DNA from 3 places in the Sediminibacillus dalangtanensis genome. Region 1 is predicted to be linked to each of the others. Evidence: a T-box and tRNA genes for the amino acid it is inferred to sense, from the RefSeq annotation. Region 1 holds a T-box; the other regions hold tRNA genes.
What was found. The T-box of region 1 lies ahead of serS (serine--tRNA ligase). A T-box ahead of a tRNA ligase gene usually reads a tRNA of that ligase, here a tRNA-Ser.
Positions count from the first base shown of each region.

Region 2: it has a tRNA-Ser gene. The T-box ahead of serS (serine--tRNA ligase) is inferred to sense a tRNA for this amino acid. The anticodon was not compared.
Region 3: it has a tRNA-Ser gene. The T-box ahead of serS (serine--tRNA ligase) is inferred to sense a tRNA for this amino acid. The anticodon was not compared.

Region 1 is NZ_CP046956.1:3,969,295-3,973,330, reverse strand. Features, by position in the region: gene serS (serine--tRNA ligase) at 1-1,254, opposite strand, end outside; T-box leader at 1,629-1,837, opposite strand; gene pdxT (pyridoxal 5'-phosphate synthase glutaminase subunit PdxT) at 1,869-2,459, opposite strand; gene pdxS (pyridoxal 5'-phosphate synthase lyase subunit PdxS) at 2,631-3,515, opposite strand; gene ERJ70_RS19260 (serine hydrolase) at 3,624-4,036, opposite strand, start outside.
Region 2 is NZ_CP046956.1:303,123-307,158, reverse strand. Features, by position in the region: rRNA gene ERJ70_RS01700 (16S ribosomal RNA) at 1-865, opposite strand, end outside; tRNA gene ERJ70_RS01695 (tRNA-Ile) at 952-1,028, opposite strand; tRNA gene ERJ70_RS01690 (tRNA-Gly) at 1,034-1,107, opposite strand; tRNA gene ERJ70_RS01685 (tRNA-Pro) at 1,139-1,215, opposite strand; tRNA gene ERJ70_RS01680 (tRNA-Arg) at 1,220-1,296, opposite strand; tRNA gene ERJ70_RS01675 (tRNA-Leu) at 1,355-1,440, opposite strand; tRNA gene ERJ70_RS01670 (tRNA-Leu) at 1,493-1,573, opposite strand; tRNA gene ERJ70_RS01665 (tRNA-Lys) at 1,753-1,825, opposite strand; tRNA gene ERJ70_RS01660 (tRNA-Gln) at 2,036-2,110, opposite strand; tRNA gene ERJ70_RS01655 (tRNA-Asp) at 2,117-2,193, opposite strand; tRNA gene ERJ70_RS01650 (tRNA-Glu) at 2,224-2,295, opposite strand; tRNA gene ERJ70_RS01645 (tRNA-Ser) at 2,306-2,396, opposite strand; tRNA gene ERJ70_RS01640 (tRNA-Asn) at 2,399-2,473, opposite strand; gene ERJ70_RS01635 (SprT family protein) at 2,705-3,166, opposite strand; gene cmpA (cortex morphogenetic protein CmpA) at 3,258-3,371, shown strand; gene ERJ70_RS01625 (Tex family protein) at 3,446-4,036, opposite strand, start outside.
Region 3 is NZ_CP046956.1:596,863-600,898, reverse strand. Features, by position in the region: gene ERJ70_RS03235 (hypothetical protein) at 1-575, opposite strand, end outside; tRNA gene ERJ70_RS03230 (tRNA-Leu) at 977-1,058, opposite strand; tRNA gene ERJ70_RS03225 (tRNA-Cys) at 1,071-1,144, opposite strand; tRNA gene ERJ70_RS03220 (tRNA-Gly) at 1,151-1,225, opposite strand; tRNA gene ERJ70_RS03215 (tRNA-Gln) at 1,232-1,306, opposite strand; tRNA gene ERJ70_RS03210 (tRNA-His) at 1,328-1,403, opposite strand; tRNA gene ERJ70_RS03205 (tRNA-Trp) at 1,418-1,491, opposite strand; tRNA gene ERJ70_RS03200 (tRNA-Tyr) at 1,498-1,583, opposite strand; tRNA gene ERJ70_RS03195 (tRNA-Phe) at 1,595-1,667, opposite strand; tRNA gene ERJ70_RS03190 (tRNA-Asp) at 1,693-1,769, opposite strand; tRNA gene ERJ70_RS03185 (tRNA-Met) at 1,787-1,863, opposite strand; tRNA gene ERJ70_RS03180 (tRNA-Val) at 1,900-1,975, opposite strand; tRNA gene ERJ70_RS03175 (tRNA-Glu) at 1,983-2,057, opposite strand; tRNA gene ERJ70_RS03170 (tRNA-Ser) at 2,068-2,159, opposite strand; tRNA gene ERJ70_RS03165 (tRNA-Asn) at 2,161-2,235, opposite strand; rRNA gene rrf (5S ribosomal RNA) at 2,244-2,359, opposite strand; rRNA gene ERJ70_RS03155 (23S ribosomal RNA) at 2,676-4,036, opposite strand, start outside.

The sequences.
Region 1 (4,036 bases):
GCCCATATATGGCCGCAATACTTCAGGAATCACTACCGTTCCATCTTCCTGCTGGTAATTTTCCAGGATGGCTGAAACGGTTCTGCCGATTGCAAGACCTGATCCATTCAACGTATGGACAAACTCTGGTTTTGCTTTTTCCTCTCTTCTAAAGCGGATGCCGGCTCTACGCGCTTGAAAATCTTCAAAGTTAGAACAAGAAGAAATTTCTTTGTAATCATCATAGCTAGGCAACCATACTTCGATGTCATACTTTTTGGCAGCCGTAAAACCAAGATCACCTGTACACATGCTCATCACCCGGTATGGCAGCTTCAACAATTGCAACACTTTTTCAGCATTTCCGGTTAGTTCTTCCAATACTTGATAAGAATCCTCCGGTTTTACGAACTGGACCAATTCCACCTTGTTGAACTGGTGTTGTCGGATCAGCCCTCTTGTATCTCTTCCGGCAGACCCAGCCTCGGAACGGAAAGATGCACTGTAAGCCACATATTTTCTTGGCAAGTCTTCCACCGACAGAATATCGTCCCGATGATAATTCGTCACTGGCACTTCAGCTGTCGGAATTAAAAAGTAGTCGGTATCAGCAACTTTAAAAGCATCTTCTTCGAATTTTGGCAGCTGGCCAGTACCTGTCATGCTAGTACGATTGGCCATGTATGGAGGAAGCATTTCCTCGTAGCCATGTTCTTCTGCATGCAAGTCCATCATGAAGTTAATCAATGCACGTTCTAGACGGGCACCAAGACCTTTATAGAATACAAAGCGGCTTCCCGTCACCTTCGCCGCCCGTTCGAAGTCAAGGATATCCAAGTCAGTTGCAATGTCCCAGTGGGCCTTGGCATCAAATGCAAAGGAAGGCACCTCGCCCCACTTCCTGTCTTCCACATTGTCTTCTTCGTCTTCCCCGACAGGCACACTTTCATGCGGAATGTTTGGAATCGACAGCAGCAAGGATTGTAACTTCTCTTCCACTTCTTTCAGTTCTGTATCGTAGGCTTTGATTTTGTCGCCTACTTCCCGCATTTCTTCAATGTAAGAATCTGCATCCTGCTTTTGTTTTTTTAGTTCGGCTATTTGCTTCGAGACATCGTTTCGCTTTGCCTTCAGATCCTCTGTGCCAGCAATCAATTCTCTTCTCCTGGCATCCAAATCACCGAATTTATCTAACTCTGATAAATCCTCTCCCCGGTGCTTTAGTTTATCCTTCACCTCTGCAAAATTGTTACGTAAGTATTTCATGTCCAACATAAATTAGTCCTCCTTCATATAGTCATTTGATAGGGGTTTGGTTAAATTTGCTTTTGTCCAAAGAAATATACATTGTGAACTTACTTTAGCAGATCTTTTTCTTCCTCTCTACTTGAATATCAACCAGCCGCTTAACACTATTGCTGTTCCCACAGAGTCTATTGCTTGGGTTCTTTTAACAACCTAATTAAAGTAGGAGACAAATGTACTTTTTCAGTAAAGTAAGCACATTTTTAGCGCAGGGTATTTACGCAGCGCCGGATTAGTATAGTTCTCATTCACTTACAAGGTGGTGCTCCTGCCAACTTATGCTAAATAAGTTGTTCTTTTATAAGGACAGCCGAAACATTAAAAAACTCCCGCCCCTGTATTGTTACAGGGACGGGAGTTTGATCCCGCGATACCACCCTTATTGAAGAAATATAAAATTCTTCCGGCTCACTTACGATAACGGCGTTTACCGGGTATGCATTGCGGCATACCTGTTCAAGGATGGATTCACAAGGACCCCACACCGGTTTTCACCAACCACCGGCTCTCTGATGAAAGGCTTCTTGTTACTATTTCCTGTCATTACATTGCATTATTTATAGTTTAGAATAGCGAAAAACTCGTTAAGATGCAAGTTCTTTCATCGATTCTTCCACCATGGTGACAAAATAAGCGGTCATGCGATGGTCATCGGTCAATTCAGGATGGAAAGCACTGCAAAGGAAATGTCCCTGTCTAGCCGCTACAATCGCTTCATCATAGACAGCCAGCACTTCGACATCTTCGCCTACTTCACGGATAAACGGCGCACGGATGAAGACCGCATTGAAATCATCTGCTACCCCTTTTATCGGTAGTTCAGCCTCGAAGCTTTCCTTCTGACGACCGAATGCATTCCGTTCTACCTTCATATCCATCAGCTGTAAATGAGCCTTTTCCTGGCCGACAACTTCCCCGGCCAATAAAATCAATCCAGCACACGTCCCAAAAATAGGCTTACCTTGTTTTCCAAAGGCGACTAATGCGTCAAAAAAGTCATATTTATCAATCAAACGACGTATCGTCGTACTCTCGCCGCCCGGAAGAATCAGGCCGTCGATTTCTTCCAGCTGTTCTTTTTTCTTGATGATGATGCCTTCGGCTCCAGATGCTTGAATGGAATCTACATGCTCCCTTACAGCACCTTGTAGGCCTAGTACCCCTATTTTTATCATGGTGCATATCTCCTTTTAGAGGTTTATTGTCTAAAGAAAACGTGACGATTGGCCATGTCTTTCAAGCGTGATAGAGGAGTAGGAACGCTAGGTTTCATTCCTGAAAAATCCAGCTATACGTAGGCTGGCTCCTCCGCATTATTTCATGCGAATTAATTTAAGTCTTGCTGCTTACCAACCGCGCTCCTGCATACGGTTTTCCGGAGCAAGTGTTCCAATTTCGATACCTTTCATGGCAGTGCCAAGACCTTTGGAAATTTTTCCGATCATTTCGTAATCCTGATAATGGGTTGTAGCTTCTACTATTGCGCGGGCATATTTTTCTGGATTATCAGACTTGAAAATACCAGATCCGACAAATACGCCATCTGCTCCCAATTGCATCATTAATGCAGCATCAGCTGGAGTCGCGACACCGCCTGCTGCAAAGTTGACGACCGGCAAACGGCCTTTTTCTTTGATTTCAAGCAAGACATTGTAAGGAGCACCAAGCTCTTTGGCAAAAGTCATGACTTCATCATCCGACATGCCAATCAGTTTACGGATTTGAGACTGAACTTCGCGCATATGGCGAACTGCTTCGACGATATTGCCAGTACCAGGCTCTCCCTTGGTACGCAGCATGGAAGCACCTTCTCCGATACGGCGGGTAGCTTCTCCCAAATCACGACAGCCACAAACGAAAGGCACTGTGTAATCTGATTTATTGATGTGGAACACTTCATCTGCGGGAGTCAACACTTCACTCTCATCGATGTAGTCAACACCCATGGCTTCCAGTACCCGTGCTTCCACAATGTGGCCGATTCTTGCTTTTGCCATTACCGGGATGGATACGGCATTCATCACTTCTTCCACGATTGTAGGGTCTGCCATTCTTGCTACACCGCCGGCTGCACGGATGTCAGATGGCACTCTTTCCAATGCCATAACCGCAACAGCACCGGCTTCTTCTGCAAGTTTTGCCTGCTCTGCATTGACAACATCCATGATGACGCCGCCCTTTTGCATTTCTGCCATTCCACGTTTAACGCGATCAGTACCCAAATTAGACATTCAGTATTCCTCCCATATATAATCACTCATTTATAATCTTCTTTCATTGGTTATCCAATATTTTACCTTATTTTTCTGAAAACCCCAACCAGAATGTATCGGCGTGAATTAGAACCAACCCTTCACAGTATCTGATACAGAAGAGAAAATATTACTGAAAAAATTGCCTACAGCACTCATGGATAAGGAGAACCAATTGGCCTTTTCGACAGCAGCAGTTGTAACTACATCAACCGTTTGTGCTTGTTTTTCGCCGGTGATATAACCATAATCTGCTTCCCCTTTATAAGTGAGTTCCATGGTCCCGACTTTTTCCCCTTTTTCAAGCGGAGCGACCAGTTCGCCATCCTCATTCAGCTTTTCTTCATCAACATTCAAGGTAACATCATAACTATCTTCTTCCCCGTTTTTTATCGGGGCTTGAATAGCTGCACTTGAAGCGATTTCCACCTCATCTTGCTTTCCTTTCGTTACCGGCAAGCTTGTTTGGTCTTCCTTCTGATATCCTTCCGGAAAAACTT
Region 2 (4,036 bases), 430 kb from region 1:
AACCCCCTAACACCTAGCACTCATCGTTTACGGCGTGGACTACCAGGGTATCTAATCCTGTTCGCTCCCCACGCTTTCGCGCCTCAGCGTCAGTTACAGACCAGAGAGCCGCCTTCGCCACTGGTGTTCCTCCACATATCTACGCATTTCACCGCTACACGTGGAATTCCGCTCTCCTCTTCTGTACTCAAGTTCCCCAGTTTCCAATGACCCTCCACGGTTAAGCCGTGGGCTTTCACATCAGACTTAAGGAACCGCCTGCGCGCGCTTTACGCCCAATAATTCCGGACAACGCTTGCCCCCTACGTATTACCGCGGCTGCTGGCACGTAGTTAGCCGGGGCTTCCTCGTCAGGTACCGTCAAGGTACCGCCTTGTTCAAACGGTACTTGTTCTTCCCTGACAACAGAACTTTACGATCCGAAGACCTTCATCGTTCACGCGGCGTTGCTCCGTCAGACTTTCGTCCATTGCGGAAGATTCCCTACTGCTGCCTCCCGTAGGAGTCTGGGCCGTGTCTCAGTCCCAGTGTGGCCGATCACCCTCTCAGGTCGGCTACGCATCGTTGCCTTGGTAGGCCATTACCCTACCAACTAGCTAATGCGCCGCGGGCCCATCTGTAAGTGACAGCCAAAAGGCCGCCTTTCAACCTTCCTCCATGCGGAGGAAGGGATTACCCGGTATTAGCCCCGGTTTCCCGGAGTTATCCCGATCTTACAGGCAGGTTGCCCACGTGTTACTCACCCGTCCGCCGCTCGTTCCACAGGCTTCACCCCGAAGGGATCTGCCTGCTTCCCGCGCTCGACTTGCATGTATTAGGCACGCCGCCAGCGTTCGTCCTGAGCCAAGATCAAACTCTCCATAAAAAGCGAGCTTGCTTGCTCGTTCAAAAACTAGCTTGTATATCTTGCTTGACATACTGGTTGTTTTGTTCAGTTTTCAAAGATCAAAATGGTGGGCCTGAGTGGACTTGAACCACCGACCTCACGCTTATCAGGCGTGCGCTCTAACCAACTGAGCTACAGGCCCCTTAATGGAGCGGGTGAAGGGAATCGAACCCTCATCATCAGCTTGGAAGGCTGAGGTTTTACCACTAAACTACACCCGCATGGTGAGTAAATATATGAAATGGTGAAGCATGGTCGGGAAGACAGGATTTGAACCTGCGACCCCTTGGTCCCAAACCAAGTGCTCTACCAAGCTGAGCTACTTCCCGATAATGGCGCGCCCGAGAGGAGTCGAACCCCTAACCTCTTGATCCGTAGTCAAACGCTCTATCCAATTGAGCTACGGGCGCTCGTTGAAGCGACATCTTTTAATATACCATATCGATCAATCGGTGTCAATAGTTTTTTTGGTGCGGTCGAGAGGACTTGAACCTCCACGGGGTCGCCCCCACTAGGCCCTCAACCTAGCGCGTCTGCCATTCCGCCACGACCGCTCAAGCAAAAATAAAATGCCGTGCAGATCCCACAGCAGTAGACAAAACACAATGCGGGTGGAGGGACTTGAACCCCCACGTCGAAGACACTAGATCCTAAATCTAGCGCGTCTGCCAATTCCGCCACACCCGCGTAATATAATGACTAAAAGGAATGAGCTGGATTCAACTTATAGAAGAATCCAGTTAAGAACTTCCTTTGTTTTGATGAGCCATGGAGGATTCCGACGCCGCAGGCTAGTCCTTGCATCCCTTTTTGTGAATGGAAGCAAGGGGAACCGTAGATGAGAATCCGAACCACAACTTCTTTGATGAGCCATGGAGGATTCGAACCTCCGACCCTCTGATTAAAAGTCAGATGCTCTACCAACTGAGCTAATGGCTCATGATTAATTATTGTCATACTACCTAACCATGTTGTGTGCTTACCCCTTTACAGGAGTGAAGCATACTCTTTTGTGCTCGTCACGTTGAAAGGGAACCCGGCGAAGCACACGCTCCTCGCAAAACCTTTCATTGATAATTTTCAATGAGGCTTACGGTTTCTCTACCAACTGAGCTAATGGCTCATGTTTATGTTCCTTATAAAAGAAAATGGCTGGGCTAGCTGGATTCGAACCAGCGAATCACGGGATCAAAACCCGATGCCTTACCGCTTGGCTATAGCCCAACAAAGTGGCGGTCCGGACGGGACTCGAACCCGCGACCTCCTGCGTGACAGGCAGGCATTCTAACCAACTGAACTACCGGACCTTACCGATTACTATATAGCGAAAATGAAAGTGACCCGTACGGGATTCGAACCCGTGTTACCGCCGTGAAAGGGCGGTGTCTTAACCACTTGACCAACGGGCCAACATAACAATGGCGGAGAAGGAGGGATTTGAACCCTCGCGCCGCTTACGCGACCTACACCCTTAGCAGGGGCGCCTCTTCAGCCACTTGAGTACTTCTCCACTGGCTCCACCGGTAGGATTCGAACCTACGACCGATCGGTTAACAGCCGATTGCTCTACCACTGAGCTACGGTGGAATAAAAAGTATTTATATCGCCTTGAATAACAGCGACGTTAAGTATAATACATTATTTTGCCCGGTTTGTCAAATGCTTTTTAAAACTTTCTTCGAGAAAGTAATCGACAAAATAAAAAAGAAAAAACGGTAAAAAGCTTTGTTTTTTCAAGGGCTTATTTAATTTAACACGGAAGACATGATTCGTCAATGGTTTCTTACGTTTTTTCAAATGCCATTTTATTTGACACCCTCAACACGATACTTTGACAAGCTTTCCCCTGCATCTCCCGCATCGATACTTTTTGGTGTCCACTCTCCTCGCCCTTTCATATACATGCCCGCAATCCTTGCATTGATACCGATGTCTGGTTTGCTTTCTAGCAGAAGGAAGAGCCTGACAAAAACGAGGGGATCCAGTCTTACGCAGCAACTCTCTAAAGTCAGGATCGCGATGCTTATATCCTTTTCCTTCAATATGCAAATGATAATGACAAAGCTCATGTTTGATGATGCCGAGAAATTCCTCTTCTCCCAGTTCTGTCAGAAACTTCGGGTTCAGTTCAATTGTTCTTCTGGAAGGAATGTACCTTCCTCCGGTTGTACGCAAACGGTTGTTGAAAGTTACTTCGTCGATAAAAGGCTTATCAAAGTACTTTTTCGACAGTTCGTCTACCAATTCCTCTAATTTTTCCTGACTGATTGTTTCCTCCATTATTGTCACACCTTTTACTTGATTTGCATACCCTACAATAACTTGATTTCTGCCTGATTTCCACCACTATTTGTCCAGGAGGATGGTTCAGATGCCCAATTGGTTTAAAAAGCAAATGACAAAAGCCTTCCTTTCCAAAGATTTATACCAAATCAAAGTATTGAATCAATGTTGGTTTTTTTACCGGGATACAAACTCCCATTAAATAAACCAACAGTCGGGAAATGCTTCTACTTAACCATAAACAAAAGGGCTGCAGGAACAGCCCTTTTGTTTTTATTACTCCTGTACCATTGTCAAAGCAATTCGCTGTTTGTCTACGTCGACACTGTCTATCCAAACGGTGACTACATCTCCGACGGCCGCAACATCTGTCGGATGTTTCACAAATTGCTTGGACATTTTTGAAATATGAACCAAACCATCCTGTTTAACACCGATATCCACGAACACTCCGAAGTCGACGACGTTTCTTACCGTTCCCTGAAGTTCCATTCCAGGCTGTAGATCTTCCATGGCCAACACGTTCTTTTTCAAAAGCGGTTGCGGAAAGTCGTCCCGTGGATCACGCTCAGGGCTCGCCAATGCTTTCATGATGTCCTCCAAAGTCGGTACCCCAATACCGAGTTTTTCAGCAGTTTCCCCTAGTGCAACTTCGGATAGCGCTTGTTTCAATGCTTCTGAACCCAAATCATCCGTGGAAAAGCCAAGCATGTTCAACAACTGGTTGGCCGCGGAATAACTTTCCGGGTGGATCGCCGTCCGGTCCAGTGGTTCATCACCGTCGGGTACCCGGAGAAAGCCAATGCACTGTTCGTACGTTTTATTGCCTAAACGCGGGATTTTTTTCAGCTGGCTTCTACTGGTGAA
Region 3 (4,036 bases), 730 kb from region 1:
TACTTAGAATAAAACTCCTGAACAATTTTTTTCCTTCCATAAAAATATGAGTCATTGTTAATTGGAGATTCAAGAGCGAATAAATCACGACTATAGAAATATTTTCTCAACTTATTTTCAATTACTATTTCATTTACGTTTCCAGTTTCAAATTCTTTATAAGTGAATGGAATAATTAACTTCGAATCCTTATTTTCATTATTTAAGTCCGAAATTTTTTGTTCTATTCTTTCGTCTCTACTTACTAAAAATATGCAAACTTTATCTAATCTGTTGTCATATTGACTTAATGTTTTATCTACAAAGTCAAAAGCTCGTCTATCAAAATCTGCAAAAGGTGAAAATAAAAGCAATATTTCATTATACATATTAAATCTCTCAATATATGCTTCTCCAGGCTGTAAGAACGAAAAATTGTAATCAGTGTTTTTAAATCTCTCATTTCTTGAAAAGGTAACACCAAAATAATTCGATAATTTTAAAGTTATATTTTTCTCTATGCGACTTCCCTTTATATTTAAGCCCGTCTTTACACCTCGTACAACTCGTCCATTTTTCATAATTGTAGCAACCATATCTGATCCCCCTTTCATACTCTATGAATATTATACTATATTTATATTATTTGGTAAGTATTTCTTGATTATTATCTATAGGAAAGGAGCCCTCATTAAGTGGAGTCCTTTACGGCGATTTGTGCATCTGATGGAGTTATAGTTTGCCTACGTTAAACTTAGCTGAAGCAACAATCGAAAGGGAATTTTGTTTAAATGCTTTGGTCTACCGATCAAATCGTCCTGAAACAATCATTTTGAAGCTTTCTAATAACACTATTATTTTTGAATTAATAATGTCCATTTGACTATCCATTTCACTTTAAAACTCTTAATTAAATTCTTTATTCGACTACAACTAATACTACTGAACGATGATAAAAAAAGACTCCAACCTAAAAGGTTGAAGTCTTTTTTTATGATACCGGTGGTCGGGGTCGAACCGACACTCCCGAAGGAACACGATTTTGAGTCGTGCGCGTCTGCCAATTCCGCCACACCGGCACGTTATTCATATGGAGGCGGCAACCGGATTTGAACCGGTGATAAAGGTTTTGCAGACCTCTGCCTTACCACTTGGCTATGCCGCCTTAAAATGGAGCGGAAGACGGGATTCGAACCCGCGACCCCCACCTTGGCAAGGTGGTGTTCTACCACTGAACTACTTCCGCATTTTTTGGCTGGGCTAGCTGGATTCGAACCAGCGAATCACGGGATCAAAACCCGATGCCTTACCGCTTGGCTATAGCCCAACTATACCACACACTGGAAAATGGGGCGACCGGTGGGAATCGAACCCACGAGTGCCGGAGCCACAATCCGGTGCGTTAACCACTTCGCCACGACCGCCAACATATTAATAATGGCAGGGGTAGTAGGAATCGAACCCACACCGGAGGTTTTGGAGACCTCTGTTCTACCGTTAAACTATACCCCTATGTAATGGTGGAGGGAGTAGGACTCGAACCTACGAACCCGATGGGAGCGGATTTACAGTCCGCCGCGTTTGGCCAACTTCGCTATCCCTCCATAAGAAAAGGTGGCTCGGGACGGAATCGAACCGCCGACACACGGATTTTCAGTCCGTTGCTCTACCGACTGAGCTACCGAGCCAATAAATGATATGAAGCTATGTAAGTGGCGGTCCGGACGGGACTCGAACCCGCGACCTCCTGCGTGACAGGCAGGCATTCTAACCAACTGAACTACCGGACCATATTAAGGAAATAATTTGGTTGCGGGAGCAGGATTTGAACCTGCGACCTTCGGGTTATGAGCCCGACGAGCTACCAGACTGCTCCATCCCGCGATAATGTAGGAGATGTATTCCTATCAGATTTTCTAATGGTGGAGGATGCAGGGCTCGAACCTGCGACCCCCTGCTTGTAAGGCAGGTGCTCTCCCAGCTGAGCTAATCCTCCAATTAAGTGGTGACCCGTACGGGATTCGAACCCGTGTTACCGCCGTGAAAGGGCGGTGTCTTAACCACTTGACCAACGGGCCATTTAAGAAATGGCGGAGAGCGAGGGATTCGAACCCTCGAGACCGCGGTAGCGGTCTACACGATTTCCAATCGTGCTCCTTCGGCCACTCGGACAGCTCTCCATGGCTCCACCGGTAGGATTCGAACCTACGACCGATCGGTTAACAGCCGATTGCTCTACCACTGAGCTACGGTGGAACGGATATGCCTGGCGGCGTCCTACTCTCGCAGGGGCAAAGCCCCAACTACCATGGGCGCTGGAGAGCTTAACTTCTGTGTTCGGCATGGGAACAGGTGTGACCTCTCCGCTATTGCCACCAGACTCATTTTAGCGTACATCCAAGTGTACTTTTTTTGTGACAACAACTATTATAGCTGTTTTTCACGAAAAATCAAGGGTAAATTTAAAAATTTCTTTTACACCTTCAAAACTAGATAAGAAGGAAGACATCAACGAACTTCACACGTTTGAATGATGATCTGCGGACCGGAGCCCGCGACGCTTTTTGTTTTAATCCAGTTACGGCTCCTAACAGCTAGTGTATAGTTCATCCAGCTTTTCGTACGCTCAAAGCGGCGTACTACCATCTGGCTGATCTATCCATACGCTGTTGACCAGTCGCCTTCACTTTTTGTTTTAAGTTAAGTCCTCGATCGATTAGTATCCGTCAGCTGCACGTGTCACCACGCTTCCACCTCGGACCTATCAACCTCATCGTCTCTGAGGGATCTTACTCATTTAAAATGATGGGAAGTCTCATCTAGAGGTGGGCTTCATGCTTAGATGCTTTCAGCACTTATCCCTTCCACACGTAGCTACCCAGCTATGCTCCTGGCGGAACAACTGGTACACCAGCGGTGTGTCCATCCCGGTCCTCTCGTACTAAGGACAGCTCCTCTCAAACTTCCAACGCCCACGACGGATAGGGACCGAACTGTCTCACGACGTTCTGAACCCAGCTCGCGTACCGCTTTAATGGGCGAACAGCCCAACCCTTGGGACCGACTACAGCCCCAGGATGCGATGAGCCGACATCGAGGTGCCAAACCTCCCCGTCGATGTGGACTCTTGGGGGAGATAAGCCTGTTATCCCCGGGGTAGCTTTTATCCGTTGAGCGACGGCCCTTCCATACGGCACCGCCGGATCACTAAGCCCGACTTTCGTCCCTGCTCGACTTGTAGGTCTCGCAGTCAAGCTCCCTTCTGCCTTTACACTCTGCGAATGATTTCCAACCATTCTGAGGGAACCTTTGGGCGCCTCCGTTACTCTTTGGGAGGCGACCGCCCCAGTCAAACTGCCCACCTGACACTGTCTCCGGACCGGATCACGGTCCTGGGTTAGAAGGTCCGTACAGCCAGGGTGGTATCCCACCGGCGCCTCCACCGAAGCTAGCGCTCCGGTTTCTAAGGCTCCCACCTATCCTGTACAAGCTGTACCAACATTCAATATCAGGCTACAGTAAAGCTCCACGGGGTCTTTCCGTCCTGTCGCGGGTAATGCGCATCTTCACGCATAGTATAATTTCACCGGGTCTCTCGTTGAGACAGTGCCCAAGTCGTTGCACCTTTCGTGCGGGTCGGAACTTACCCGACAAGGAATTTCGCTACCTTAGGACCGTTATAGTTACGGCCGCCGTTTACTGGGGCTTCGGTTCAACGCTTCGCCTTGCGGCTAACGCGTCCCCTTAACCTTCCAGCACCGGGCAGGTGTCAGCCCCTATACTTCGCCTTACGGCTTCGCAGAGACCTGTGTTTTTGCTAAACAGTCGCTTGGGCCTATTCACTGCGGCTTCTCGCAAAAGAAGCACCCCTTCTCCCGAAGTTACGGGGTCATTTTGCCGAGTTCCTTAACGAGAGTTCTCCCGATCACCTTAGGATTCTCTCCTCGCCTACCTGTGTCGGTTTGCGGTACGGGCACCTCTTTCCTCACTAGAGGCTTTTCTTGGCAGTGTGAAATCAGGAACTTCGGTACTTTATTTCCCTCCCCATCACAGCTTG